DNA from 3 places in the Pseudomonas sp. R5-89-07 genome. Region 3 is predicted to be linked to each of the others. Evidence: riboswitches for the same ligand, from Rfam matches in the RefSeq annotation. Region 3 holds a riboswitch; each other region holds the start of a gene.

Region 1 (10,450 bases), 1.5 Mb from region 3:
TCGAGCTGGATGTTCTCGATATCGGCGCCTGCCACTTCGATGATCTTGCGGATCAGCGAGTAACCGTTGGAGTGCGGGCCGGAGGACGGCAGCGCGAGCAGGGCGTCGCCGGCAGCCACTTTGGAGCCGTCGATGATGTCGGCTTTTTCGACCACGCCGACGCAGAAGCCGGCCAGGTCGTAGTCTTCGCCTTCGTACATGCCAGGCATTTCAGCGGTTTCGCCGCCGACCAGGGAGCAACCCGACAGTTCGCAGCCAGCGCCGATGCCGGTGACCACTTGGGTCGCGGTCTCGACATTGAGCTTGCCGGTGGCGTAGTAGTCGAGGAAGAACAACGGCTCGGCGCCGCAGACCACCAGGTCGTTGACGCACATGGCAACCAGGTCGATGCCGATGCTGTCGTGCTTGTTCAGGTTCAAGGCCAGGCGCAGCTTGGTGCCCACGCCGTCGGTGCCGGAGACCAGTACAGGCTGCTTGTAGCCGGCCGGGATTTCGCAGAGGGCGCCAAAACCGCCCAGGCCGCCCATGACTTCAGGGCGCGCAGTGCGCTTGGCGACGCTCTTGATGCGTTCGACCAATGCTTCACCGGCGTCGATGTCTACACCGGCGTCCTTGTAGCTCAGGGAGGGTTGCTTGCTCATGATCCAGGCCTTTAGGGGGGATTTCTGGGTAACGACCGAGCCGGCAGGCGCTTTTTGTAAAAGGCCCAGCCGTTGACGGTCTGCGAAGGCGCGCGATTTTATCAGGCTTGAGGGGCAGCGGCCATCCTCGGGCCGACGGGCAGGGCATAAGAGCTTAAAAAAAACCGAATCGGCCCGGTAATGGAGCGTATTAAGGTATAGCCTTGAACCCGCTGTCGTTATGACAGTACGAAAACTTACCGGGACCCTGTGAATGTTTTACCGGTCGCTGTGTCACAGCCTTGCCAAACCGAGTTCACGCGGTCTGTTCCAGCCGCTAAATTGTCGTTCGGGAATCTTCCATGCGTCTGTGTAAATTCTTTTTTGTAGGCTGCTTGTCGTTGGTCAGCCTGGCGAGTCATGCCGAAACCCTCAATGGCCTCTATCAAGTACTCGAACCGGTCAGCAGCCAGTCGCCCCAAGAGCGCGACCAGGCCACCCAGCGTGCCGTGCAAACCCTGGTCATCCGCCTGACCGGCGATGCCAAGGCCGCCGAGGGCCCAGGCCTGGCGGCGATCCGCAAAGACCCGCAACAAATTATCAGCCAATACGGCTACGACGCCGGCCCACCGGAAAGCCTGCAAGTGGATTTCGACCCGGTCAGCACCGATCGCGCCTTGCGTGACGCCGGGTTGGCGATCTGGGGCAGCAATCGACCTTCGATCCTGGGCTGGTGGCTGAACGACTCTACCGAAGGCAGCAGCCTGGTCGGCGACGGCCAGGCGGTGGCTCAAACACTGCGCCGGGCGGCCCAGCACCGAGGCTTGCCGCTGCGCCTGCCGCTGGGGGATCTGGACGAGCAGGTGGTGGCCACCGCGCCGAACCTGGAAAGTGCCGACGCCACGCCGCTGCGCGCCGCCTCCGAGCGCTACGGCGCCGATGCGTTGCTGGCGGTTCATGCGCGCCAGGAAGGCAACCAGTGGCAGGCCAAATGGCGCCTGTGGCTGGGCGATAAAACCGAGCAGGGCAGCGTCCAGGGCGCTGACACTGGCGCGGTTGCCGATGCCGTGCTGCTCGCGGTCAGCCAAAAGCTGGCACCGCGCTTTGCGGTCAAGCCGGGGGTCAGCGCCGAACAGCTGCTTGAGGTACAAGGCATGACCCTGGAACGCTACGCCGTGCTGGGTCGTCTGCTGGAGCCCTTTGGTGGCCAGCCACAGCGGGTCGATGGCAGTCGCATTGTGTATCGCGTCAATGGCAGCGCCGATCAGTTGCGCACCCAGTTGAGCCTGGCCAAGTTGCAGGAAGTGCCGGCCGGTGAAGCTCCTGCCCAGCCACCGCAGGCCGAAGGTGCACAACCGGCCGCGGCGCCTGAGCCTCAGGCGCAGTTACGTTTTCGTTGGTAAGTGGCCTTCCTTCTATATAGAAGCGGCCAGCAAATAACAGAGGAAGTGGTTTATGGCGGATACGCGTCGTTGGGTGTGGCTTGGCGGGATTGTCCTGCTGTGCGTTTTTGTGTTCTTGCTGCATTCGATCCTGACGCCGTTCCTGGTTGCGTTGCTGCTCGCCTATCTGTTCGATCCTGTGGTGGATCGCCTGGAGAAAGCGGGCTTGTCGCGAACCTTGGGTGTGGTCGCGGTGTTTGCCTTGTTCACGTTGATCATCACCGCGCTGGTGCTGGTGCTGGTGCCGATGCTGGCCAAGCAGCTGTATCGGCTGTACGAACTGGCGCCACAGATGCTCGATTGGTTGCAGCACACGGCCATGCCGTGGGCCCAGGCCAAGCTGGGGCTGTCGGACGGGTTCTGGAAGTTCGACAAGGTCAAGGCGGCGATCAGCGAGCACATGGACAAGACCACCGATATCGTCGGTGTGGTGCTCAGCCAGGCCACTGCTTCCAGCCTGGCACTGATCGGCTGGTTGACCAACCTGGTACTGATCCCGGTGGTGGCGTTCTACTTGCTGCGTGACTGGGACATCATGGTAGCCAAGATCCGCAGCCTGCTGCCGCGCGACCGCGAGGAACGTATCGTGTCCCTGGCGGGCGAATGTCATGAGGTGCTCGGGGCGTTCGTGCGCGGGCAATTGCTGGTGATGCTGGCGCTAGGCATTATCTACGCCGCCGGCTTGATGGCGATCGGCCTGGAGCTGGGCCTGTTGATCGGCCTGATCGCCGGCCTGGCTGCGATCGTGCCCTACATGGGTTTCGTGATCGGCATCGGTGCGGCGCTGGTGGCGGGGCTGTTCCAGTTCGGCGGCGACCTGTACCCGATGCTGGGGATTGTCGCGGTGTTCATGGTCGGCCAGGCGCTCGAAGGCATGGTGCTGACGCCGCTGCTGGTGGGAGACCGCATTGGCCTGCATCCCGTGGCGGTGATCTTTGCGATCCTGGCGGGCGGCGAGTTGTTCGGCTTTACCGGCATCTTGCTGGCGCTGCCGGTGGCGGCGGTGATCATGGTGCTGGTGCGGCATGTGCACGACGTGTACAAGGATTCGGATGTGTACACGGGGGTTGAAGACCCCGATCTGTAATTGCGATAACACAAACCCGGCTCATGGCCGGGTTTGTTGTTTATGGCGGCGGGTGCGTCAAACAATTTACGTAAAACCAGCAAGTTAACGCAAACCTTTGATTTTGCTTGTGGTCTGCTGCATTGTGCGCCCGGCGCCACGAGTATAGACTTTGCAAACTTTACACAGAGGCCACTCACGGTTCGATGGGAGCCGTTCAGTCAGCATGAAACCGATTCAGCTGCCCCTAGGTGTGCGTCTGCGTGACGACGCTACCTTTATCAATTACTACCCAGGCGCCAATGCCGCTGCACTCGGCTATGTCGAGCGCCTCTGCGAAGCCGACGCCGGGTGGACTGAAAGCCTGATCTATCTGTGGGGCAAACATGGCGTAGGGCGTACCCACTTGCTGCAGGCCGCGTGCCTGCGCTTCGAGCAAATGGGCGAGCCGGCGGTCTACCTGCCCCTGGCTGAGCTGATGGACCACGGTGTCGGCATCTTCGACAACCTCGAACAGTACGAACTGGTGTGTCTGGATGATCTGCAGGCCATTGCCGGCAAGGCGGATTGGGAAGAGGCACTGTTTCATCTGTTCAACCGCCTGCGCGACAGTGGTCGGCGCCTGTTGATCGCCGCGTCGACGTCGCCGCGCGAGCTGCCGGTAAAGCTGGCCGACCTCAAGTCGCGCCTGACGCTGGCGCTGATCTTCCAGATGCGCCCGTTGTCCGACGAAGACAAATTACGCGCCCTGCAACTGCGCGCCTCGCGTCGCGGCCTGCACCTGACCGACGAAGTCGGCCACTTCATCCTCACCCGGGGCACGCGCAGCATGAGCGCACTGTTCGATTTGCTCGAACAGCTCGATCAGGCCTCGTTGCAGGCCCAGCGCAAGCTCACCATTCCCTTCCTCAAGGAAACCCTCGGCTGGTAGCCAGCCCTTGTATTTCAAGGCCTCGGCAAATTCCAGGCGCCAGAAAACCTGCGTTTTGACCGTTTTGGCCACGCAAAAGGCGCGTATCAGGGATTAAGGGCTTAGATGGCATAGTCCAAACGAGAAGTCACAAAGAACTCGATTGAATTTGCAAATCGATGTGATAGAGGGCATAGTCTCGCCTTCTTTACACATCAGCCACGGTCGTGCCCATGCTAAATCGCTTCGCACCCCTCGTGCCTCTCGCACTCGTTACCCTGTTGTTTGGTTGCGCCTCCCACCCTCAGCAGGTGGCAGAACAGCAAAAACCACAGGTTCAAAATCAGGCTAAATTCGTCGCTGCACAGTCTGCTTCTGTTTATGAAGAAGAGCTGGCAACCGAAAAAGAATTGGCCGATTTCTCCGGCAGCAAGCCTTATCAGCTGCCTGTTCTGGCCGACAGCATTCTCGAACGCGGCATGTCCCTGATCGGTACCCGTTACCGTTTCGGCGGTACTTCCGAAGCCGGTTTCGACTGCAGCGGTTTTATCGGCTACCTGTTTCGTGAAGAAGCTGGCATGAATCTGCCGCGCTCCACCCGCGAAATGATCAACGTGAAAGCACCGTTGGTCGCGCGCAACAACCTCAAGCCCGGTGATCTGCTTTTCTTTAGTACGGCCGGTCGCGGTCGTGTCAGCCACGCCGGTATCTACCTGGGCGATAACCAGTTTATCCACTCCAGCAGCCGTCGCAGTGGTGGTGTGCGGGTCGATAATCTGGGCGACAGCTACTGGAGCAAAACCTTCATCGAAGCCAAGCGCGCACTCGCCATGGCCCCGTCGACGGTTACCGCCAGTAAGTAAAGTTAAAGTGATACTTGAAGTTTGACGTGTAAGCGCTAGAATCCCTGGATATTGTTGTAATCCGTTCGCGCGAGCTTTGCTTGCGCGTTCTGGTTTTCAGCGTTCGGCAGCGAAAGCCGCATCCAGATCAGGATTGTTCTGCCCATGTCGACCTCGGCCCGCCTCATTCTGCTTGTTTGCGCCGCGCTCCTCAGCGCCTGCGCAAGCCGTCCACCGCCGCCCGCGCCCGTCGCAGCCAAGCCTAAGCCGGTGTTCAATTATTCCACCCAGAATTTCTCGCCCGCCGCCGAAGACGTACTGTTCCGCGCGCTGGGCCTGGTGGGCACGCCTTATCGTTGGGGCGGCAATACACCGGACTCTGGGTTTGATTGCAGCGGCCTGATTGGCTTTGTCTACCGCGATGCGGCGGGTATCTCCTTGCCACGTACCACCCGCGAGCTGATCGTGATGCGCGCCCAGGACGTGAGCGAACAAAACCTGCAAACCGGTGACCTGTTGTTCTTTGCCACCGGTGGCGGTTCGCAGGTCAGCCACGCGGGCATCTACGTGGGCGAAGGCCGTTTTGTGCACGCTCCGCAGACCGGCGGTACGGTGAAGCTGGATACCCTGTCAAAGGCGTATTGGCAGAATGCCTACCTGAGCGCCAAGCGGGTGTTGCCGGCAAACCTGGCGCGAAATCCCTGAACAAAACACCAAACCAAATGTGGGAGGGGGCTTGCCCCCGATGGCGGTGTATCAGTCACTATCTCCAGTGGCCGACACACTGCTATCGGGGGCAAGCCCCCTCCCACATTGCTTTGTGGTGTGCATGAGAGGGTCTACTTGGCAGCAGACACCCGCCACACCTTATTCCCCACATCATCAGCCACCAGCAAAGCGCCTTGCTGATCGATCACCACGCCCACCGGCCGGCCCATGGCGTTCTCATCCTTGTCGAGGAACCCGGTCAGCACATCCACAGGCAGACCTTTAGGCTGTCCACCCTCGAACGGCACGAAGATCACTTTGTAGCCACTGTGCGGCTTGCGATTCCACGAACCATGCTGACCGATGAACGCGCCGTTGCTGAACTGCGCCGGGAGTTTGTTGCCCTGGGCGAATGTCAGCCCCAGTGAGGCGGTATGAGGGCCCACCGCATAATCCGGCGCAATGGCCTTGGCGACCAGCTCCGCGTTCTGCGGGTTGACGCGCACATCCACATGTTGCCCGTAGTAGCTGAAAGGCCAGCCGTAGAATGCGCCATCCTTGACCGAGGTGATGTAGTCCGGCACCAGGTCGCTGCCAATTTCATCGCGCTCGTTTACCGCCGTCCACAATTTGCCGCTCTGCGGTTCCCACGCCATGCCATTGGGGTTGCGCAGGCCAGAGGCGAAAATACGATGCTGGCCCGTGGCGCGGTCGACTTCCCAGATCGCCGCCCGGCCTTCTTCGGCTTTAAGGCCGTTCTCGCCGACGTTGCTGTTGGAGCCGACGCTGACATACAGCTTGCTGCCATCGCGGCTGGCGATCACGTTTTTGGTCCAGTGATGGTTGAGGCTGCCACCTGGTAAATCGACGACCTTGGTGCCTGCCACCTTGATCGCGGTTTCGCCAGGCTGGTAAGGGAAGCGCAGCAGCTTGTCCGAATCCGCCACGTACAGGTCGTTGCCGACCAGGGCCATGCCGAACGGCGAGTTGAGGTTTTCCAGGAACACCGTGCGCGTTTCGGCGACGCCGTCGTGGTCGGCGTCGCGCAGCAGGGTGATGCGGTTCGGGCTCGGCACACCGGCCCCCGCGCGGCCCATGACCTTCTCCATCACCCAGCCGCGCACGCCCTTGCTGTCATCCGGCTTGGGCGGTGCGTTGGTCTCGGCCACCAGGATATCGCCGTTGGGCAATACATAGAGCCAGCGCGGATGGTCCAGACCCTCGGCGAACGCAGCCACTTGGGTGCCGCCAGCGGCCGTTGGCCTGGCGCCGTCCGGCCAGCCGACCGCCGGTGCGATATTCACGGTGGGGATCAGCGTCTTGTTCGGTTCCGGCAGCGTGGGCGAGGGCCCGGTGCCGTCGACCACCTGCAGGGTCGAGCTTTCTCCGCAGGCGGCGAGCGTGCCGGCCAGCATGATCAGTAGGGCGAGTCTGGTTTTGTGCATGGTGTTCTCCTGAATACCTGTAAGGGTAGAGAAGCACATCACCTTGATGGTTCAAGTACAGGGCCAGCTTTAATTGACGCTCCACCCCCAACCCACTAACCTTCGCGGCTTGTTCCAGGTGCTCTGTGGCGTATGCGTCAACAGAGTGAAACAGGGAAGCCGGTGAGTGAGCGCACTTGTACACAGTGCCGCCGCAATTCCGGCGCTGCCCCCGCAACGGTAAATGAGTCAAGACGCTGCCTTCTGCCACTGTATCCACACGATATGGGAAGGCGCAGCGCCGGCCTTAGCGCCACTCATGAGCCCGGAGACCGGCCTGAAACATTCAACAGCATCACGGTGGGCGATGCTTGGCTGTCTGTTTTTCTTTTTTCCTGCCCGCCGTTTTTGTCCAGCCCCAACGGAGAGCTGCCATGACCGATACCCCCGACCGCGACGAGCGCCACCTGGCGCGCATGCTGCGCAAAAAAGCCGTGATTGACGAACGCATCGCCAATTCGCCCAATGAGTGCGGTTTGCTGCTGGTGCTGACCGGCAATGGCAAGGGCAAAAGCAGCTCGGCCTTCGGCATGTTGGCCAGGGCCATGGGGCATGGCATGCAGTGCGGCGTGGTGCAGTTCATCAAGGGCCGCCACAGTACGGGGGAAGAGTTGTTTTTCCGACGTTTCCCCGAGCAGGTTCGCTTCCACGTGATGGGCGAAGGCTTCACCTGGGAAACCCAGGATCGCCAGCGCGATATCGCCGCCGCCGAAGCGGCCTGGGCGGTATCCCGGGCGATGCTCAATGACCCTGCCATTGGCCTGGTGGTGCTGGACGAATTGAACATCGCCCTCAAGCACGGCTACCTCGATCTGGACCAGGTGCTCAGTGACCTGCAAGCGCGGCCGCCGATGCAGCACGTGGTGGTCACCGGCCGTGGCGCCAAGCCCGAGCTGATCGAAATGGGCGATACCGTCACTGAAATGGGCATGCTCAAGCACGCGTTCCAGGCCGGTATCAAGGCTCAGAAAGGCGTCGAACTTTGAATCAGCCCCGTCATTGCCCGGCCGTATTGATCGCCGCACCGGCGTCCGGCCAGGGCAAAACCACCGTCACCGCCGCGTTGGCGCGCCTGCACCGTAACCTGGGGCGCAAGGTGCGCGTATTCAAATGCGGGCCGGACTTCCTCGACCCGATGATTCACGAACGCGCCAGCGGTGCGCCGGTGTATCAATTGGACATGTGGATGGTCGGCGAGCAGGAAAGTCGACGTTTGTTGTGGGAAGCGGCGGGGGAGGCCGACCTGATTCTGATCGAGGGCGTGATGGGCCTGTTCGACGGCACGCCGTCCAGCGCCGACCTGGCGCGCCACTTCGGTGTGCCGGTGCTGGGGGTGATCGACGGCACGGCCATGGCGCAAACCTTTGGCGCGCTCGCGCTGGGGCTGGCGCGCTACCAGCCGGACTTGCCATTCGCCGGCGTGCTCGCCAACCGTGTCGGTACCTTGCGCCACGCGCAGTTGCTCGAAGGCAGCCTGACCGAAGGCTTGCGCTGGTACGGCGCGCTTTCGCGTGAAACCGGCATCGAATTGCCCAGCCGTCACTTGGGCCTGGTGCAGGCCAGCGAACTGAATGACCTCGACGTGCGTCTGGACGCCGCCGCCGAGGCGTTGGGCAGCAGTTGCGAAGTTGCCTTGCCGCCGCCGGTGACGTTTGCCGCGCCGCAAGTGATCGTCGCCGAGCCGTTGCTCGCCGGGGTACGCATTGCTGTGGCCCGTGACGAAGCCTTTGCATTCACCTACGGTGCCAGTCTTGACCTGTTGCGCGCGATGGGTGCCGAGTTGAGTTTCTTTTCGCCGATCCATGACGGCGCATTGCCTGAAGCCGACAGCCTCTATTTGCCTGGCGGTTACCCGGAGCTGCATCACCTGGCGCTGTCGGAAAACACACCGATGCTCGACGCCATCCGCGCTCACCATGCGGCCGGCAAGCCCTTGCTCGCCGAATGTGGCGGCATGCTGTATCTGCTGGACTCGCTCACTGATGTCGACGGCAACCGCGCCGAACTGCTGGGCCTGTTGCAGGGCGATGCGGTGATGCAAAAGAAACTGGCGGCGCTGGCGCTGCAAAGTGTTGAGCTGCCCGAGGGTACGTTGCGCGGGCATACCTACCACCATTCCCTCACCAGCACCGAATGCCAGCCGATCGCCCGTGGCCTGAGCCCCAATGGCGGACGCGGCGCCGAGGCGGTTTATCGGCAAGGGCGAATGACCGCTTCCTACGTGCACTTTTACTTTCCGTCCAGTCCGGTTGCGGTAGCTGCACTGTTTGCGCCGGGCCCCGACACCGTCATCGGGGGCAAGCCCCCTCCCACCCTTGGAATGCATTCCCCTGTGGGAGGGGGCTTGCCCCCGATGACGCCATGACCGACAACGCCTTCCCCCAGGCCGACCGCGACGCCGTCTACCGCGCCATCGCCGAACGCCGCGACATGCGCCACTTCAGCGGCGGCACCGTCGCGCCTGAATTATTGCAGCGCCTGCTCCAGGCCGCCCACCAGGCGCCCAGTGTCGGCTTGATGCAGCCGTGGCGCTTTATCCGCATCAGTGACCGCCAGTTAAGGGGCCAGATTCAACAACTGGTGGAGCAAGAGCGCATTCGCACTGCCCAAGCCCTGGGCGAACGCTCCGATGAGTTCATGAAGCTCAAGGTCGAAGGCATCCACGACTGCGCCGAAGTGCTGGTGGCAGCCCTGATGGACGACCGCGAGCGGCATATCTTCGGTCGTCGCACCTTGCCGGAAATGGACATGGCTTCCTTGTCCTGTGCGATCCAGAACCTGTGGCTGGCAGCCCGCGTCGAGGGGTTGGGCATGGGCTGGGTCTCATTGTTCGAGCCCCAGGCCCTGGCCGACCTGCTGGGGTTGCCGGCCGGCGCCAAGCCCCTGGCGGTGCTGTGCCTGGGGCCGGTCGCCGAGTTCTATCCGGCACCGATGTTGCAGCTTGAAGGCTGGACCGAACCTCGGCCATTGAGCGACATGCTGTATGAAAACCTGTGGGGAGTGAGTCAATGAGTGTGGCCTTGCTGTGTGTCGCCGCAGTCGCGCTGGATGCGCTGCTGGGCGAACCCAGGCGCTGGCATCCGCTGGTGGCGTTCGGCAATTTTGCCGGGCGCATCGAGCAGCGTTTCAATACCGGCGGCCGTGGCTGGCGCAGCCATGGCGTGACCGCGTGGTTTATCGCGGTGGTGCCGCTGACCCTGCTGGCGACCGCATTGTCCTGGGCCCCTTACATCGGCTGGGTGCTGGAGATCCTGGCGTTGTACTGCGCCTTGGGCATGCGCAGCCTGGGAGAGCATGTGATCCCGGTCGCCCAAGCCTTGCGCAGTGATGATCTGGACGAAGCGCGCAAGCGCGTGAGTTATCTGGTCAGCCGCCAGA
Region 2 (10,450 bases), 1.2 Mb from region 3:
AAACGGTGTTGGCACTGTGGGCGGCGCAGATTGCGTTGAATACGCTGTGGACGCCGGTGTTCTTCGGCGCGCATCGCTTGCTCGCGGGGATGGTGATCATTGTGCTGCTGTGGCTGACCGTGGCGGCGATGGTGGTGCTCGCGGTGCGTTTGGACCTGATCACCGGCTTGATCCTGTTCCCGTACCTGGCCTGGCTGTGTGTGGCGGCGGCGTTGAATTTCTCGATCCTGCGTAACAATCGCTGATGGCTTACCAACACTGGCCCGCCAGCGAGCCCGAGCTGGCGCAGATGCGCCGCTTCAATCAAACGCTGGCGTGGATGCCCCGCTTCAAGGTGCGCAACCGCGTCACGCCGCGGCTGATCCAGGCGCTGCTGCGCACGGGCCAACGGTTCAAGAAGGCGCCGGTGGTGGAGCGCCGGCTGGTCGGCTCCGTGCCGGTGCGCATCCTGCGGCCGGCCGGTACGCCCAAAGGCGTGGTGCTGGACATCCACGGCGGCGGCTGGGTGATCGGCAATGCGCAGATGAATGACGACCTCAACCTGGGCATGGTACGCGCGTGCGACGTGGCGGTGGTGTCGGTGGACTATCGGCTGGCCGTCAACACGCCGGTGGAAGGGCTGCTGGAAGACTGCCTGGCTGCCGCGCGCTGGCTCCTGGAGGACTGCCCCGAGTTTGCCGATTTGCCGGTGGTTTTTGTCGGTGAGTCGGCCGGTGGGCACCTGGCGGCGGCGACGTTGCTGGCGCTCAAGCAGTGGCCGCCGTTGCTCAAGCGCGTCAGTGGCGCGGTGTTGTACTACGGCGTTTATGACCTGACCGGGACGCCGAGCGTGCGCACTGCCGGGCCGCAGACCCTGTTGCTGGATGGTCCGGGCATGGTAACGGCGCTGCGCTTGCTCACACCGGGGATCACCGATGAAGAGCGTCGCCAGCCGCCGTTATCACCCTTGTATGGGGACTTTGCAGGCATGCCACCGGCGCTGATGTTCGTAGGCGAGCTTGACCCGCTCAAGGACGACACGCTGCTGATCGCCGAGCGCTGGGCAAACGTTGAAGCGCATCTGTTGCCCGAATCGGCTCATGGGTTCATTCATTTTCCCGTGGCGATGGCAGACCGCGTATTGGTGTACAGCCGTGGGTGGATAACGGCGCGTCTGCAACACCCTGGTGCGCTCTCGCAACCTTCGACGCCTTCGGGCTCAGGTTGAACGCAGGCGCAGAATCTGCGCACCGTCGAATGGATCTGTCAGGTAATGCCCCTGCACGCCGAATGTCTCTTGTAACCGCTCCGGTGTCAGTACCTGCAGTGGCGTGCCCAGCGCCACCAATCGCCCACGATCCAGCACGGCCAGGCGATCACAGGTCAGCGCCTGGTTGAGATCGTGCAAGGCAATCAGAGTGGTAACCGGTAGCGCTTGCACGCCTTTGAGAATCGTCAGTTGGTGCTGGATATCCAAGTGGTTGGTCGGCTCGTCCAGCAGCAGAATCTGCGGCCGCTGCGCCAATGCGCGGGCGATATGCACGCGCTGGCGTTCGCCGCCGGAGAGGCTGCGCCAGGCGCGGTGGCTCAGGTGGGTGGCGTCCACGTCGTGCAGGGCCTGGCGTACGATGGCGTCATCTTCGCTCGACCATGGGCTCAGCGCCGACAGCCATGGCGTACGGCCCAGGGCAACGGCATCGAACACGCGGATGGCGTCGTCGGTATCGGCCTGTTGCTCCACCACGGCCATTTGCTGCGCGATAGTGCGGCGGGACAAGTCGCCTAAACGCTGATCGCCCAGGCGTACCTCGCCGTTGGCCGGTGTACGCAACCCCGCGAGCAACTTGAGCAAGGTCGACTTGCCCGACCCATTCGGGCCGACGATGCCCAGGGTTTCACCCGACGCGACCTGCAGGTTAATGTCGCGCAACAGCTGCGCCTCACGCACCCTGAAGCCCAGCCCGCTGCAACTCAATACATTCATCGCGCGTTTCTCCGGCCAATCAGGATCAGCGCAAATACTGGCGCACCCACCAGTGCGGTGACCACGCCCACTGGAATCACCTGGCCTTTGATCAGGGTGCGCGACAGCACATCGGCGGCGATCAGAAACAACGCGCCGCCCAGGGCGCTGGCGGGCAACAAACGCGAGTGCGCGGTGCCGAGTATCAAGCGTGCGGCATGGGGGATCACCAGCCCGACAAACCCGATAGAGCCGACAATCGACACCATCACCGCCGTCACCACCGCCGCGCAGCCCACCAGGACAAACTGCACGCGCCGCACCGGGATGCCGAGGGAGGCCGCCGAATCGGTGCCGAAGGTAAACGCATCCAGTGCACGCCGATGCCACAAACACACCACCAGCCCCGCGAGCGCCACCGGCACCGCCAGCCACACCGATGGCCAACGCACGCCGCTGAGGTTGCCCAACAGCCAGAACATGATGCCGCGCGCCTGTTCGGAGCTGGCGGATTTGGTGATCAGGAACGCGGTGAGCGCATTGAACAGCTGCGAGCCGGCGATGCCGGCGAGGATGATCTGCCCGGTGCCGCTGGACGAGCCGCTGGCCCGCGCCAACAGAATCACCAGCGCGAACGCGGCCATGGCACCGACGAATGCGCCGGCCGACAACGAAATCAAACCGCCGCCCACGCCGATCAACGCAATCAGCACCGCACCGGTCGAAGCGCCGGCGCTGATGCCCAGCAGGTAAGGGTCGGCCAACGGGTTGCGCAGCAATGATTGCAGGATCACCCCACAGGTCGCCAGGCCCGCACCACAGGCGCCGGCGACCAGGGCGCGGGTCAGGCGGTAGTTCCACACCACGCCTTCATCGATGGGGTCGAGTGCGTAGCCGGCCGCCCAGAGTTTGTTGGCGAGCACCTGCAGCACCACCTGCGGCGAGATGGCGGTTTCGCCGATGGCCACACCGGCAAGCAGGGCGACCAACAGCAGCGTGAGGGCGAGCAGGGTCCGTATCATTGCGGCAGGTCGTAGCCGTCGATGGCGGCAGACAGTTGTTCAAGGCCATCGAAGGTGCGCAGGCTGGCCTGCAGCGCCAGGGCATCGAGGATGATGATGCGGTTGTGCTTTACCGCGTCCATGTTGCGGGTCACCGGATCGCTGCGCAGGAAGGCCAGTTTCTTTTCATGGTCGTCGGCGGGATAGCGGCGGCGGTCCATGCGCGCGATCACCAGAAAGGTGGGGTTGGCCTTGGCGATGGTTTCCCAGCCGACGGCAGGCCATTCTTCATCGGACTGCACCACGTTGCGCAGACCGAGGGTTTGCAGCATGAGTTCGGGAACGCCTTTGTGGCCCGCCACGTACGGGTCGCTGGCCATTTCTGCGCTGGAAAACCACACCAGTGCGCTGGCCTGCTTCAAACCTTTGCGCTGCGCGGTGGCAATGGATGTGGCCAGGCGCGCCTTGAGTTGGTCGGTAAGCTGCTGGCCGCGAGCTTGCACGTCGAAGATCTCGGCCAGTTGGCTGAGGCTCTTGTAGATAGTCTCGATACGGAACGCTTCCAGTCGCGTGCCGTCGGCGCCCACCCGATTGTCCTTGGCTTCGCAGTCCGAAGGTAGCAGGTAAGTGGGGATGTTCAGCTCGTGAAACTGTTCGCGGGTGCCCACTACGCCTTGGGGGCCGACCACCCATTCCAGCTCGGCGGCCACCAGTTGCGGGCGCTTGGCGATCACCGCTTCGAAGCTCGGTTCGTTATTGGCCAGGCGCTCGACGTTGTCGTTCTGCGCCTTGTACTGCGGCAAAACATCGTTGAACCACAGCGAGGTGCCGACCACTTTATCGCCTACGCCCAACGCATACAGCATCTCGGTGGCGGCCTGGCCAATGGTCACGCTGCGCGCTGGCGCTTGCTGAAACGTGATGGGGTTGCCGCAGTTTTCCAGCGTCAGCGGGAAGTGGGTAGGCGCCGCTTGGGCCAGGGCACAGCAACCCAGGCCGATGATCAGGGCCGTAATGCGTGGCAGCATGGGGCAATCTCCGTTTGAACCGTAGGTGAAGCAGGGGAGGTACGGTACGGAAAAACACCCACGAGCGCTGCCGGCCGGGCAGGGCAAGGATGGCCTTCCCGGACACCCCGCCGGTTAGTCAGTCACTGGGCCGGCAGGTCTCCTGACTGATGCGTCGTCGCCATGCTCCGGCCTTCCCGGACAATGTCCAGTGGCAGTGGGGAGCAGGCTCGGCACCTACAGTTGCGGGGGCAGTTTCGATTGACGTCGCGGGCGGCGTTTCGAATTCCCTATTAGTCCCGTGGGGGAACCGGCGGCGCTATGGTAGTTGATTCGGCCCTTGAGAGGGAGGTCGAAGTGACACCGGTCACAGGCGGATATCCCCAGGCTCGCGGATCAGCGCTTCGATGCGCGTTCCCGTGGCGCGCTCTTCGTTGCTGAAGCCGTCGTAGTCGGCGAGGTTGCCGAAGTGGATGCCGGTCAACTGTTCGATCTGGATCACGCTGCGCTGGTAGGTCCTGAGCGGGCCGAACACCAGGTCCAGTTGGCCCAGTTCGCGGCTCTGGTCGATCATGTAGGCGCTGGCCGAGGGTTTGCCGTCGTCGCTGAGGTAGGCCACGACTTTCCAGAACGCCTTGGGGATTTTCACGCCACGGTACAGGCGGTCGTCGTCGGCGAACACCGGGCCGGTAAATACGCTGGCGCGGGCTTTCCAGCGCTGGTTGTTGTCGAGAATGTAGTCTTCCAGTTCCAGCCAGGTCTTCTGGTTGAAGCCGCTCATCTGCGGCGAGCAGTTGGTGAAGTGGAACGTGTCGCCATTGGCGGTGTTCGCGTCGTCGCCCCAGTTGGGGTCCTGGCGCCGCACCAGGTGGCCACGGTCGAGGCCATTGCCGGCGTAAAGGTCTTCGCCCACCTGGGCGTCGATGGGCAGGCGACCATCGTAGGCCCAAGTGTCGTTGCTGCGCACGATATCCACGTGTTTTGCGCCGTCGATGTTGACGCCGACACACAGGGCCAGCCGTCGGGAGCGCGACATGCTGATGGAAAAGTGCGTGTAGTCCAGGCGCCCGGGCTGGGCGTCGCTTGCCTGGGCCGGGTCCAGCGTGGGCCAGGGCACCCCGAAGCTGCCGAGAAAATCCTCGGCGTAGCCGCGGCGGTCTTGCAGGTCCTTGGCTGCGGTGACGCGTGGCGCCGTGGCCCTGGCTTCCAGCAGGGAGCGCGTGGGCGTGATCAAGGGCCGAAGGTCAGCCAGCCTTGGGCGGTAGGCCAGGTCGATTTTGACGTTGCGTGTGGGCATTGGGTATTCCTCATGGGTATCGGATAAACACGACTGCAACATGATTTCATGACAATTTGGCCCAGGCGGCAGACTCGGGTCTATCCTGAACTCGTTAACCGGCCGTTCACCACACGCCAAAAAGGAGCCAGCTTATGTGTGTTCGCCAACCGCGTAATCCGATTTTCTGCCTGATCCCGCCGTACATGCTCGACCAGATCGCGCGCCACGGCGATAAAGCGCAACGGGAGGTCGCGCTGCGCACGCGCGCCAAGGACAGCACGTTCCGCTCGTTGCGCATGGTCGCCGTACCCGCCAAAGGCCCGGCGCGCATGGCGCTAGCGGCCGGCGCCGAGAAACAGCGCTCGATCTACAGCGCCGAAAACACCGACAGCCTGCCGGGCAAGCTGATCCGCGGCGAAGGGCAACCGGCCAGCGGTGATGCTGCGGTGGACGAGGCCTATGACGGCCTGGGCGCGACCTTCGACTTTTTCGACCAGGTCTTCGACCGCAATTCCATCGACGATGCCGGCATGGCCCTGGATGCCACCGTGCACTTCGGCCAGGACTACAACAATGCGTTCTGGAATTCGACCCAGATGGTCTTTGGCGATGGCGACCAGCAGCTGTTCAACCGTTTCACCGTAGCGCTCGACGTGATAGGCCATGAACTGGCCCACGGGGTCACCGAGGATGAAGCCAAGCTGATGTACTTCAACCAGTCCGGTGCGTTGAACGAATCGCTGTCGGACGTGTTCGGCTCATTGATCAAGCAATATGCATTGCAGCAGAAAGCTGAAGACGCCGACTGGCTGATCGGCAAGGGGCTGTTTACGAAAAAGATCAAAGGCACCGCGCTGCGCTCGATGAAGGCGCCCGGCACCGCGTTTGACGACAAGTTGCTGGGCAAGGACCCTCAGCCGGGGCACATGGATGACTTTGTGCAGACCTATGACGACAATGGCGGCGTGCATATCAACTCCGGCATTCCCAACCATGCGTTCTATCAAGTCGCCACCCGGATCGGCGGCTTTGCCTGGGAGCGCGCGGGGCGCATCTGGTATGACGCGTTGCGCGATGCCAGGTTGCGGCCGAACTCGGGGTTTCTGCGTTTTGCACGTATCACGTACGATGTTGCCGGGCGTCTGTATGGCGCGAACAAGGATGAGCAGAAGGCCGTGAAGGAAGGTTGGAAAGCGGTGGGTATCAACGTCTGACAATCCGCCAGGGCGGTGAGGAACAGCGATGCGAATCTCGATCAAGGAAAACGGCGGCCCGGCGTTCTTTCCGGGCCTGGCCCAGCCTCGCAGCGTGGAGCTTGATGCACTGCCCGAGCAGGATCAGCAAGAGCTTCGGCAGTTGGTCGAGGAATCGAAGTTTTTCCAGTTGCCGCAAAGTACCCAGCCCTCCGGCAATCCGGGCCAGGTGCATTACACGCTCACCGTGACCGAAGGCGAGCGTGAACACACGGTGTGCGTCCTGGCGCCGGTGAAGCCGCAGGCGTTGGATGGGCTGGTGCAGTGCGTGCGCCGGCATATCCGCTGTTGATACGGCCCTTCAGGGCTGTCTGGATCCAAATGTGGGAGGGGGCAAGCCCTCTCCCACATTTGATGTGTGTTGACGCCAGGGCTGTTTATTTACGGTCGAACCACACCGTCTGCGCATTGCAGAATTCGCGCACGCCGAAGTGCGACAGTTCGCGTCCGAACCCGCTTTTCTTAATGCCACCAAACGCCACCCGAGGGTCGGAGACGCTGAACGCGTTGACGAATATCCCACCGGTTTCCAGTTGGTTGGCGATGTCCCGCGCTTTCGCCGGGTCGGCGGTGAAGATACTGGCGGTCAGGCCGAATTCGCTGTCGTTGGCCAATGCCACCGCATGGTCGGCGTCGCGGGCGGTGATGATGGACGCGACGGGGCCGAACAGTTCCTGTCTGAACGAAGTCATCTGGTCGGTGACGTCTGCCAGTACGGTGGGCTCGTAATAGTTGCCTGCGCCAGCCACTTTGTTGCCGCCCAATAACAGGGTCGCGCCTTCTTCGAGAGTGGCCTGGACCTGGCCGTGCAGCTCATCGCGCAGGTCGAAGCGCGCCATGGGGCCGATGTAGGTGGCAGCCGAGGTCGGGTCGCCCATCACCAGGTTGCGGCTGGCTTCGAGGAACTTGGCGGTAAAGGCTTCGACCACACCGGCTTCGATGATCAAGCGTTTGGCAGCAGCGCAGACTTGGCCGCTGTTCTGGAAGCGGCCGATCAGTGCGGCTTGTACGGCAGCATCGAGGTCGGCGTCGTTGAGCACGATGAACGGATCGGAGCCGCCCAGTTCCAGCACGCATTTCTTCAAGGCTGCACCGGCCTGGGAGCCGATGGCAATGCCGGCGCGCACGCTGCCGGTGAGGGTGACGGCGGCGATGCGTGGGTCGGCGATGGCGCTGGACACGCCCTCGGTGGTGACGTTGATCACCTCGAACAGGCCTTCAGCGAAGCCGGCCTTTTGGAACGCCTGTTGAATCAGATAGGCGCTGCCCATCACGTTCGGCGCATGTTTAAGCACGTAGGTGTTGCCGGCGAGCAGGGTCGGTATGGCGCCGCGCAGCACTTGCCAGACCGGGAAGTTCCACGGCATCACGGCAAGGATCGGGCCCAGCGGGCGGTATTCGATCTGGGCGCTGCCGTTGTCCACCAGCGTCGGCTCCGGCGCGAGCATGGCCGGGCCGTGCTCTGCGTACCACTCGCTGAGCTGGGCGCATTTTTCGATTTCGGCGCGGGCCTGGGCAATCGGTTTGCCCATTTCCAGGGTGATCATCTGTGCCATGGCTTCGGCCTGGTCACGCAGCGCGCTGGCCAGGGCCAACAGCAATTCGGCGCGCTGACCGACGGGTTGGCGGCGCCAGGTGCGGAAGGCAGCGGTGGAGCGGTCGAGCGCGGCATCCAGCTGCGATGGGCTTTCGTACACGTAGCTGGCAACGGTTTCGCCGTTGGCCGGGTTGATCGACAACGCGTGGGTCTGGTGAGAAATAGCGTTCATGGCACCGTCCTGCTGGGATGATTGGAATGGAGCCCAGCGTACGGCGCTGTACCTTTTCTGGAAACTGAATAATATTAAGCAATACATTCACGATTGGAGAATGATTTGGACCTGGTGCAATTGGAAATCTTCAAGGCCGTTGCCGAGCAAGGCAGCATCAGCGCCGCCGCGCAGTTGATTCATCGGGTGCCGTCGAACCTGACCACGCGCATCAAGCAGTTGGAGCAGGATTTGGGCGTGGAGTTGTTCATTCGCGAGAAGAGCCGCCTGCGCCTGTCACCGGCCGGGTGGAATTTCCTCGGCTATGCGCGACGTATTCTCGATCTGGTACAAGAAGCCCGCGCAACGGTGGCGGGGGAGGAGCCCCAGGGCGCGTTTGCCCTTGGTTCGCTGGAAAGTACCGCGGCGGTGCGCATTCCCGCGTTGTTGGCGGCGTATAACCAGAAGCACACCAAGGTCGAGCTGGACCTGAGCACCGGCCCGTCGGGCACGATGATCGAAGGCGTGTTGTCTGGGCGGCTGACGGCGGCCTTTGTCGACGGGCCGGTGCTGCACTCCACTCTGGAAGGCGTGGCGGTATTCGAGGAAGAAATGGTGGTGATCGCACCGCTGCACCATGCGCCGATCACGCGGGGGCGGGAGGTGAATGGCGAGAATATCTATACCTTTCGCTCGAACTGCTCCTACCGGCATCACTTTGAGCGTTGGTTTTCACAGGATGGTGCGATGCCGGGCAAGATCTTCGAGATCGAGTCGTATCACGGCATGCTCGCGTGCGTCAGCGCCGGGGCAGGGCTGGCGTTGATGCCGCGCAGCATGCTGGAAAACATGCCGGGGTTTGCGGCGGTGAGCGTGTGGCCGCTGGCAGACAGCTATCGCGTGCTGAACACTTGGCTGATCTGGCGCAGGGGCACGGTGTCGCAAAGTTTGAACAGCTTCGTAAAACTGCTGGAGGAGCGCGGCTTGGTAGCAGCCTGAATCAATGTGGGAGGGGGCTTGCCCCCTCCCACATTTTGATCTTCATCAGCCGCCAAATTGCAGAGTGCCCATGGCCAGCTTGGCCATGATTGCTGTTGCGCCCAGTTGCACCAGCCACAACGCAAGACCACCGAGGAACACGCCCAGTGCCACTTGCAGCACCAGGCTTTTCTGGCGCTTGGCTTGGGGCGCACGTGGTGCATAGTCGTGCAGTTCGTCGCGATCGGCGCGCAGGTCCAGGTCGTCGTTTCTCATAGGGTTCTCACAGCAAAAGGGCAGTCGGTGTCCAGTCTAGTGGTTCGCCAACAAAAAGGGGGAAGCCATTGGCTTCCCCCTCGTATGACGCCTGCAGGTTTACAGCACCTGAACGATGGCTTTGGTCACTGCACCAATGTTCGACTGGTTCAGCGCCGCCACGCAGATACGCCCGGTATCCAGCGCGTAGATGCCGAACTCGCTGCGCAACCGAGTGACTTGCTCAACGCTCAGGCCGGAGTAGGAAAACATCCCGCGCTGGCGACCGACGAAGCTGAAGTCGTGGCCCGGAGCCGCCTTGGCCAGTTCGGCCACCATCTGCTCGCGCATGCCGCGGATGCGCAGGCGCATTTCGGCCAGTTCCGCTTCCCACTGGGCGCGCAGTTCAGGGTTGTTCAGCACCGCGGCAACGATCGCCGCGCCGTGGGTCGGCGGGTTGGAGTAGTTGGTGCGGATCACACGCTTGACCTGGGACAGGATGCGCGCGCTTTCTTCCTTGGAGTCGCTGACGATGGACAATGCGCCCACGCGTTCGCCATACAGCGAGAACGACTTGGAGAACGAGCTGGACACAAAGAAGGTCAGGCCCGATTCCGCGAACAGGCGCACGGCGGCCGCGTCTTCGTGGATGCCGTCGCCAAAGCCCTGGTAGGCCATGTCGAGGAACGGCACCAGGTTCCTGGCCTTGACCACGTCCAGCACGTTCTGCCAGTCGGCCGGGCTCAGGTCGACGCCGGTCGGGTTATGGCAGCAGGCGTGCAGTACCACGATGGACTGTGGCGGCAGGGCGTTGAGGTCTTCGAGCAGGCCGGCACGGTTGACGTCGTGGGTGGCGGCGTCGTAGTAGCGGTAGTTCTGCACCGGGAAACCGGCGGTTTCGAACAGCGCGCGATGGTTTTCCCAGCTCGGGTCGCTGATGGCGACGACGGCGTTTGGCAGCAGCTGCTTGAGGAAGTCAGCGCCGAT
Region 3 (7,659 bases):
ATTGCAAACAGTGTCCGGTTCCCAGCAACAATCGCCAGGCGTCAACGCCCCGGCACATTTGGACGAAACCCTGCGTGTCGACGATCCCCATGCCCGCGCAAGCTTTCACAAGCCCTCTTGGTCGCTGGCCGATATGGCTCGCCAGATTGATCGTCGGGGGCGCCGGTTGGAGGACCATAATGGCGATCACAAGGTGCGGCTCTCTTATACGTTTAATGAAATCGCAAGAAATGAAAGCAAGTTCAATGAAACACAAAAAGACCAGGCACGCCGCTCAATGCAGGCTTGGGCGGATGTTGCGAGGGTCACTTTCGAAGAGGAGGCCGTTGAGTCCGAAGGCCGGTTACGGTTTGTCAATGACAAGACGCCGGCAGTCGCGGATGGGCTGTTCTCACATCGTCAAGGGCGGGTACGTGTAAACCCTAGCTATGCGGATAACCGCGTGCCGACGGTCAACGGCTTCGGTCGGCACACGCTCACTCACGAGATCGGGCACACCCTGGGGGCCGCACATACAGGTGATTATGATACGACTCGTGGGCCTGTCACCTACCCCGAGCATGCCACTTATGCACAAGACAGTCGGGCTTATTCGGTCATGAGCTATTTTGACGAGAGCCATACTCATCAGGACTTCAAGGGGCAATATGCCTCCTCGCCATTGATGGCCGATATCGCCTGGTCTCAGCGGGTCTATGGCGCCAACCACCAGACCCGTAACACCGACACCACCTACGGGTTCAATTCCAATACCCAGCGAGACGATCTGTCCTTGAATTCGTCTCGCGACGGCGCCGTATTCTGCGTCTGGGATGGTGGCGGCAACGATACGTTGGACTTCTCCGGATATCATCAAAACCAGGTGATCAACCTGCGCGCCGGATCCTTTTCCGACGTCGGAGGGCTGAAGGGCAACGTTTCCATCGCCAACGGCGTCACCCTGGAAAATGCCATCGGTGGTTCAGGCCATGACGTACTGATCGGAAATGACGCCGACAACCGCCTCAAAGGCGGCGCCGGTGCGGACCACATGCGAGGTGGCGCGGGCAGCGATACGTTCGTATATGACGATGCCGCTGACGCGACGTTATACGCCCCGGACCAACTGATGGATTTTGTCAGTGGCCAGGACAAAATCGATATTTCCCCGTTGCTGCGCAAACATGACATCCGCTCGCTGATATTCATCAACCAGTTCACTGGGCGCGCAGGCGAGGTGGGCGTGGGCTACGACCCGCAAAAGGACGAGTCATGGGTAGTACTCGACCTGACCGGCAATGGCGAGATTGATTTTTTCCTCGAAAGCCGCGGGCCGATAGGCTTTGGCGACATAATTGGCGATGTGCCTGTCAGCTATCACTTCACGTGACGCCTTCATCCCAGGGATGGGACATTGACCGCCGGCCATGCACTGCGTAGCCTTGCTCGCTCGAGGTTCTTCGGCCCAGGTCGAAGCTAAGAAGGGAACGCGGTTCAAGCCGCGGCTGCCCCCGCAACTGTGAAGGGTTCAACTGACTGCCACGCCACTGCCGATACGGCGGGAAGGCGCAGCCAGCGCCGGTCGCAAGACCCGCAAGCCCCAAGCCAGGAGACCTGCCTCGCAAACGTTTTTTCAATTCAACCGGGCGGGGTGATCCGGTGACGAAACCTGCTGCTGCGCGCCGTCGCAGGGCCTATCGTCCCGTATGCCCGCCCCAAAGGGCATCCGATGAAAACACTGGCCAAACTCCCTGTCACCATCGTTACCGGTTTCCTCGGCTCGGGCAAAACCACGTTGCTGCGCCATATGCTCGACAACGCCCAGGGCCGTCGCATTGCGGTGATCGTCAATGAATTCGGCGAGCTGGGCATCGACGGTGAAATCCTCAAGCAGTGCTCCATCGGCTGTACCGAAGAAGAAGCCAATGGTCGCGTGTATGAGTTGGCCAACGGCTGCCTGTGCTGCACCGTGCAGGAAGAGTTTTTCCCGGTGATGCGCGAACTGGTGGCCCGCCGTGGCGACCTTGACCACATCCTCATCGAAACCTCGGGCCTGGCCCTGCCCAAGCCGCTGGTCCAGGCCTTTCAATGGCCGGAAATCCGCAATGCTTGCACCGTCGACGCGGTGATTACCGTGGTCGACAGCCCGGCCGTGGCCGCCGGCACCTTCGCCGCGTTCCCGGACCAGGTCGACGCCCAGCGCAAGCTCGACCCGAACCTGGACCATGAATCGCCGCTGCACGAGCTGTTCGCCGACCAACTGGCCAGCGCCGACCTGGTGATCCTCAACAAGGCGGACCTGATCAGCGCCGAAGACCTGGCCCGCGTGCGCCTGGAAGTGGCCGAGGAGTTGCCGCCCGCGGTGAAAGTCATCGAAGCCAGCAGCGGCCGTGTGCCACTGGATGTGCTGATCGGTTTGGGCGCCGGCTCCGAGGAGCATATCGACGCCCGCCACAGCCATCACGATCACCACCACGACGGGGAGGACGATCACGACCACGACGCGTTCGACTCCATCTCCATCGACCTGCCTCAAGCCGACGAAGCCCTGCTGCTCGACGCCCTGACGCAACTGGTGGTGCAGCACGGCATCCTGCGTATCAAAGGCTTCGCCGCCATTGCGGGCAAACCGATGCGCCTGCTGATCCAGGGCGTGGGCACGCGTTTCGACAAGCATTTCGACCGCGCCTGGGGCGCCGATGAGGCTCGCACCACGCGCCTGGTGCTGATCGGCCAGGCGCTTGACGCGGCAGGCCTTGAAGCGCAGCTGCGCGCCGCCCTCAGCGCCTGATTCATGCACCTGCTCAGGACCCAGCCCGGCGGCTTCGTCGCGGACGACAACATCGCCGACCTTGGACAAACCCCGGCCGAGCTGGTGGTCCTGTGCAGCGGTGACTCCAGCCTGGCGCTGCTTGCCGAGGCCGCGCGGCAGTTGCCCGAGGATTACCCCAGTTTTCGCCTGGCCAACCCGATGCAAGTGCAGAACCATGCTTCAGTCGACCTGTACGTCGACGAGGTGCTGCGCCATGCCAAGGTAATCCTGATTTCGCTGCATGGCGGCATCGGCTACTGGCGCTACGGCATCGAGCGCCTGCAGGCATTGGCCGAGCGTGGCGTGACGCTCATCCTCGTGCCTGGGGATGATCGCCCGGACCCGGAACTCAGCGGCTTGAGCACCGTGGCGGCGCCCGAGCGTGACCGGCTGTGGCAGTTCCTGCGCCAAGGTGGCCTGGGTAATGCGCTGGATTTCTATCGCTGCCTGGCCAGCGGCTATCTGGGGCGCGACTATGCCTGGGCTGAGCCGCAAAGTCTGCCGCGCACCTCGATCTATCACCCGCATACCGCCAACGCCCATCTTGCAGATTGGCAGGCCGATTGGCGCGCCGATTGCCCGGTGGCGGCAGTGCTGTTCTACCGCTCGCATTTGCAGGCGGCCAATACCGGGTTTATCGACGTATTCTGCCAGCGCTTGCAGGCGGCCGGCCTCAACCCGTTGCCGATAGCGGTGGCCAGTTTGAAGGAGCCAGGCTGCCTGACGGTGGTCGAGGACCTGTTGGATCAAGTGCAGGCAGCGGTGATCCTCAACACCACCGGCTTTGCCCAGTCCAGCCCCGAAGCGCCGCATCTGCGCCCGTTTCGCCGCAACATCCCGGTGATCCAGGCGATCTGCGCCCAAGACAACCAGCCCGGCTGGGAGGCCAGCGCACAAGGCCTGGGCCCCCGCGACCTGGCGATGCACATTGCCTTGCCGGAACTGGACGGGCGCATCATCAGCCGGCCGATCAGCTTCAAGGACCTGGCCTGGCGCAGTGAGCGCAGCCAGTCGGACGTAGTGTGCTACCGCGCCGTGCCCGAGCGCATGGATTTTGTCGCCGAACTGGCGCGCCGCTGGGTCGAGCTGGCGCGGGTGCCGAATGCGCACAAACGCGTTGGCTTGATCCTGGCCAATTACCCCACCCGCGATGGCCGTATCGGCAATGGCGTGGGCCTGGACACGCCGGCGGCGGCGCTGAATATCCTGCGCGCGTTGCAGGCTGAAGGGTATCCCGTGCCCGCCACCTTGCCGGACAGCGGCACGGCCTTGATCCACGCATTGCTGGGCGGCGTCACCAATGACCTGGACAGCCTCGACCAGCGCCCCTGCCATCAGAGCCTGGGCCTGGACGACTATCACGCCATCTTCCAGCGCCTGCCTGAAACCAATCGCCAGGCGGTGCTCGAGCGTTGGGGCACGCCGCAGCAGGACCCCATGTGCCGCGACGGCCGCCTGATGATCGCCGGCCTGCGCCTGGGCGAGACCTTCATCGGTATCCAGCCTGCGCGCGGCTATCAGGTCGACCCGAGTGCGGTGTATCACGACCCCGACCTGGTGCCGCCCCATGGCTATCTGGCGTTCTACTTCTGGCTGCGGCATACCTACGGCGCCCATGCGCTGATCCACGTGGGCAAGCACGGCAACCTCGAATGGCTGCCGGGCAAGGGCGTGGGCCTGTCGGAAAACTGCTGGCCGGATGCGCTGCTCGGGCCGCTGCCGAATATCTACCCCTTTATCGTCAACGACCCGGGCGAGGGCGCCCAGGCCAAGCGTCGCACCCAGGCGGTGATCATCGACCACTTGATGCCGCCCCTGACCCGCGCCGAAACCTATGGCCCGCTGCGCAACCTGGAGCTGCTGGCCGACGAATACTACGAAGCGCAATTGCTCGACCCGCGCCGCGCGCTCGAACTGCAGAAAGACATTCTCAAACTGGTGCGCGAAACGCAGATCGACCAGGAGCTTGAGCTGGACGGCGATGCCGATGCCGACATCTGGTTGCCGCGCCTGGACACTTACCTGTGTGACCTGAAGGAATCCCAAATCCGCGACGGCCTGCACATTTTTGGCGAGTCGCCGGCGGGGCGCTTGCGTATCGACACCTTGCTGGCCTTGCTGCGCATCCCCCGTGGCGATGGCCGTGGCGCGCAATCGAGCCTGTTGCGGGTATTGGCCAAGGCGTTCGAGCTGGGTTTCGACCCCCTGGACTGCGCGCTCGCCGAACCGTGGACCGGGCGTCGGCCCGAAGTGTTGCGCAACCTCGATGCGCAGTCGTGGCGCACCGCCGGGGACACCCGCGAGCGCCTGGAGCTCTACGCGGCGCGTTTGATCGAGCAGGCCCTGGAAGGGCCGCTGGAACAGTTGGAAGAACCCGGCTGGGAGGACGTGAAGGCCGTGGTCGAAAGCCTGCGCATGGTCGTGGCGCCGCGTCTGGATGCCTGCGGCCCGGCCGAAATGCACGGCCTGCTGGATGCCTTGAGCGGGCGCTTTGTGCCGGCCGGCCCCAGCGGTGCGCCGAGTCGCGGTCGCCTGGATGTGCTGCCCACGGGGCGCAACTTTTTCACGGTGGACGTGCGTAACCTGCCCACCACCACCGCCTGGCGCATCGGTTTCCAGTCGGCCAACCTGATACTTGAGCGGCATCTGCAGGACCACGGCGACCACTTGCGCCAGTTGGGCCTATCGGTGTGGGGCACGGCCACCATGCGCACCGGGGGCGACGATATCGCCCAGGCCATGGCGCTGATGGGCGTGCGCCCGGTGTGGGCCACGGGCAGCCAGCGCGTGGATGACTTCGAGATTCTGCCGATCAGCCTGCTGGATCGTCCACGCGTAGACGTAACCTTGCGCGTGTCCGGCTTCTTCCGCGATGCGTTCGCCAACCTGATCCGCCTGTTCGATGCGGCGGTGCAGGCAGTGGCGGCGTTGGACGAGCCGGATGACATGAACCCGCTGGCCGCCAAGGTGCGCAGTGAGCGCGAAGCGTTGTGCGCATCGGGCCTGGACGAAGAGGCCGCGGCGAAACAAGCCGGTTGGCGTATTTTCGGGGCCAAGCCGGGAGCCTATGGCGCGGGCGTGCAGGGTGCGATTGACGGTCGCCTGTGGCAAAGCCGCGAGGACCTGGCCGAGGTCTATCTGAACTGGGGCGGCTACGCCTATGGCGGCGCTGATGAAGGCACCGCTGCCCGCGAGCAGTTCGCCCAGCGGCTGAGCCAGGTGCAGGCGGTGCTGCAGAACCAGGACAACCGCGAACACGATGTGCTCGACTCCAATGATTACTACCAATTCCAGGGCGGCATGCTCGCCGCCGTGGAAACCCTGAGCGGCGCCAAGGCCGCCAGTTACCATGGCGATCACAGCCAGCCGGACCTGCCGAAAATCCGCACCTTGAAGGAAGAGCTCAATCGGGTGATCCGTTCCCGTGCGGCCAACCCGAAGTGGATCGAAGGCGTGAAGCGTCACGGCTACAAAGGCGCGTTTGAGATGGCCGCGACCGTGGACAACCTGTTCGCTTTCGATGCCACCACCGCGCTGATCGATGATCACCAGTACGCTTTGCTCGCCGACGCCTACCTGCTCGACCCGGACACCCGCGCCTTTGTGCAGCAGCACAACCCCGATGCCCTGCGCGACATGACCGAGCGCATGCTCGAAGCCCAGCAGCGCGGCATGTGGCAAGAGCCGGGTGCCTACCGCGAAGCGTTGGAAAACCTGTTGCTGGATATAGAAGAAGACAGCTGATGACCGATATTCCTCATTTCCCGCTGGCCGCTGTGGTCGGTGCCGACGAGCTGAAACTGGCGCTGTGCCTGACCGCAATCGATCCCAGAATCGGCGGCGTATTGATCGAAGGGCCGCGTGGCATGGCCAAGTCGACCCTGGCCCGTGGCCTGGCGGACCTGCTCGCCAGTGGGCAGTTCGTCACCTTGCCCCTGGGCGCTACCGAGGAGCGATTGGTCGGCACCCTGGACCTGGACGCCGCGCTCGGCGAGGGCCGCGCGCAGTTTTCCCCTGGCGTGCTGGCCAAGGCCGATGGCGGCGTGTTGTATGTTGATGAAGTCAATCTGCTGCCCGACCATCTGGTCGATTTGTTGCTGGACGTGGCCGCCAGCGGCACCAACCTGATCGAGCGTGACGGCATCTCCCATCGGCATTCGGCGCGGTTTGTGCTGATCGGCACGATGAACCCGGAGGAGGGTGAGTTGCGTCCGCAGTTGCTCGACCGCTTTGGGTTCAACGTGGCGCTGAGCGGGCAGACGTTGCCGACCGAGCGCGGGCAGATCATCCGCCGTCGCCTGGACTTCGACACAAACCCCGCCGCTTTTTGCCAGCAGTGGGCCGAGCCCCAAGCGGCGTTGCGCGAACGCTGCACCCAGGCCCGTGCGCGGCTGGGCAGTATCGAGTTGGATGACGCCGCCTTGGCGCAGATCACCCAGCGTTGCTTTGCCGCAGGCGTGGACGGCATGCGCGCCGACCTGGTGTGGCTGCGCGGCGCCAGGGCCCATGCGGCCTGGCGCGGTGCCAGCGCCATCGCCGAGGAAGATATCGACGCGGTCGCCGAATTTGCCCTGCGTCACCGCCGCCAGGAGCAGCCCCCTGCGACCAGCGCGCCCGATCAGGGGCAGGCGCCCAAACCCTCGGATACCTCGCCCGGCCAGGGCCAATGGGGCGATATGCCGGCACCGGCGCTGCCCACCGGTGCTCGTCGCGATGTGCCTGCCTGGCCAAAAAAGCCCTAGGCATTCGCCCCCGACCTGACGCGGGGGCGGATGCTCGGCCCCAGGCGGGGCGCTTGGACAGCGGCAGGCAAGGCAAGGCGCGCAGTGCGCAATCGGGCCAGATCAACTGGCCGGGCACCTTGCTCG

What was found. Region 3 has a riboswitch for cobalamin ahead of cobW (cobalamin biosynthesis protein CobW). Riboswitches for the same ligand answer to the same signal wherever they lie in the genome.
Positions count from the first base shown of each region.
Region 1: it holds a riboswitch for cobalamin, as region 3 does, so the genes downstream of both, cobO (cob(I)yrinic acid a,c-diamide adenosyltransferase) here and cobW (cobalamin biosynthesis protein CobW) in region 3, are expected to answer to the same signal.
Region 2: it holds a riboswitch for cobalamin, as region 3 does, so the genes downstream of both, C4J94_RS18025 (ABC transporter substrate-binding protein) here and cobW (cobalamin biosynthesis protein CobW) in region 3, are expected to answer to the same signal.

Region 1 covers NZ_CP027727.1:4,255,184-4,265,633, reverse strand. The annotation lists gene purM (phosphoribosylformylglycinamidine cyclo-ligase) at 1-641, opposite strand, end outside; gene C4J94_RS19400 (DUF2066 domain-containing protein) at 983-2,023, shown strand; gene C4J94_RS19395 (AI-2E family transporter) at 2,076-3,149, shown strand; gene hda (DnaA regulatory inactivator Hda) at 3,355-4,059, shown strand; gene C4J94_RS19385 (C40 family peptidase) at 4,272-4,901, shown strand; gene C4J94_RS19380 (C40 family peptidase) at 5,046-5,585, shown strand; gene C4J94_RS19375 (sorbosone dehydrogenase family protein) at 5,720-7,033, opposite strand; cobalamin riboswitch at 7,133-7,368, shown strand; gene cobO (cob(I)yrinic acid a,c-diamide adenosyltransferase) at 7,447-8,058, shown strand; gene C4J94_RS19365 (cobyrinate a,c-diamide synthase) at 8,055-9,437, shown strand; gene bluB (5,6-dimethylbenzimidazole synthase) at 9,434-10,084, shown strand; gene cbiB (adenosylcobinamide-phosphate synthase CbiB) at 10,081-10,450, shown strand, end outside.
Region 2 covers NZ_CP027727.1:3,939,351-3,949,800, reverse strand. The annotation lists gene C4J94_RS18045 (TspO/MBR family protein) at 1-245, shown strand, start outside; gene C4J94_RS18040 (alpha/beta hydrolase) at 245-1,207, shown strand; gene C4J94_RS18035 (ABC transporter ATP-binding protein) at 1,199-1,963, opposite strand; gene C4J94_RS18030 (iron ABC transporter permease) at 1,960-2,964, opposite strand; gene C4J94_RS18025 (ABC transporter substrate-binding protein) at 2,961-3,971, opposite strand; cobalamin riboswitch at 4,086-4,280, opposite strand; gene C4J94_RS18020 (DNA/RNA non-specific endonuclease) at 4,318-5,247, opposite strand; gene C4J94_RS18015 (M4 family metallopeptidase) at 5,382-6,443, shown strand; gene C4J94_RS18010 (protealysin inhibitor emfourin) at 6,472-6,774, shown strand; gene C4J94_RS18005 (aldehyde dehydrogenase family protein) at 6,860-8,251, opposite strand; gene C4J94_RS18000 (LysR family transcriptional regulator) at 8,357-9,229, shown strand; gene C4J94_RS17995 (hypothetical protein) at 9,275-9,484, opposite strand; gene C4J94_RS17990 (amino acid aminotransferase) at 9,584-10,450, opposite strand, start outside.
Region 3 covers NZ_CP027727.1:2,728,840-2,736,498, forward strand. The annotation lists gene C4J94_RS12435 (M10 family metallopeptidase C-terminal domain-containing protein) at 1-1,369, shown strand, start outside; cobalamin riboswitch at 1,416-1,616, shown strand; gene cobW (cobalamin biosynthesis protein CobW) at 1,709-2,770, shown strand; gene cobN (cobaltochelatase subunit CobN) at 2,774-6,535, shown strand; gene C4J94_RS12450 (ATP-binding protein) at 6,535-7,533, shown strand; gene C4J94_RS12455 (VWA domain-containing protein) at 7,587-7,659, shown strand, end outside.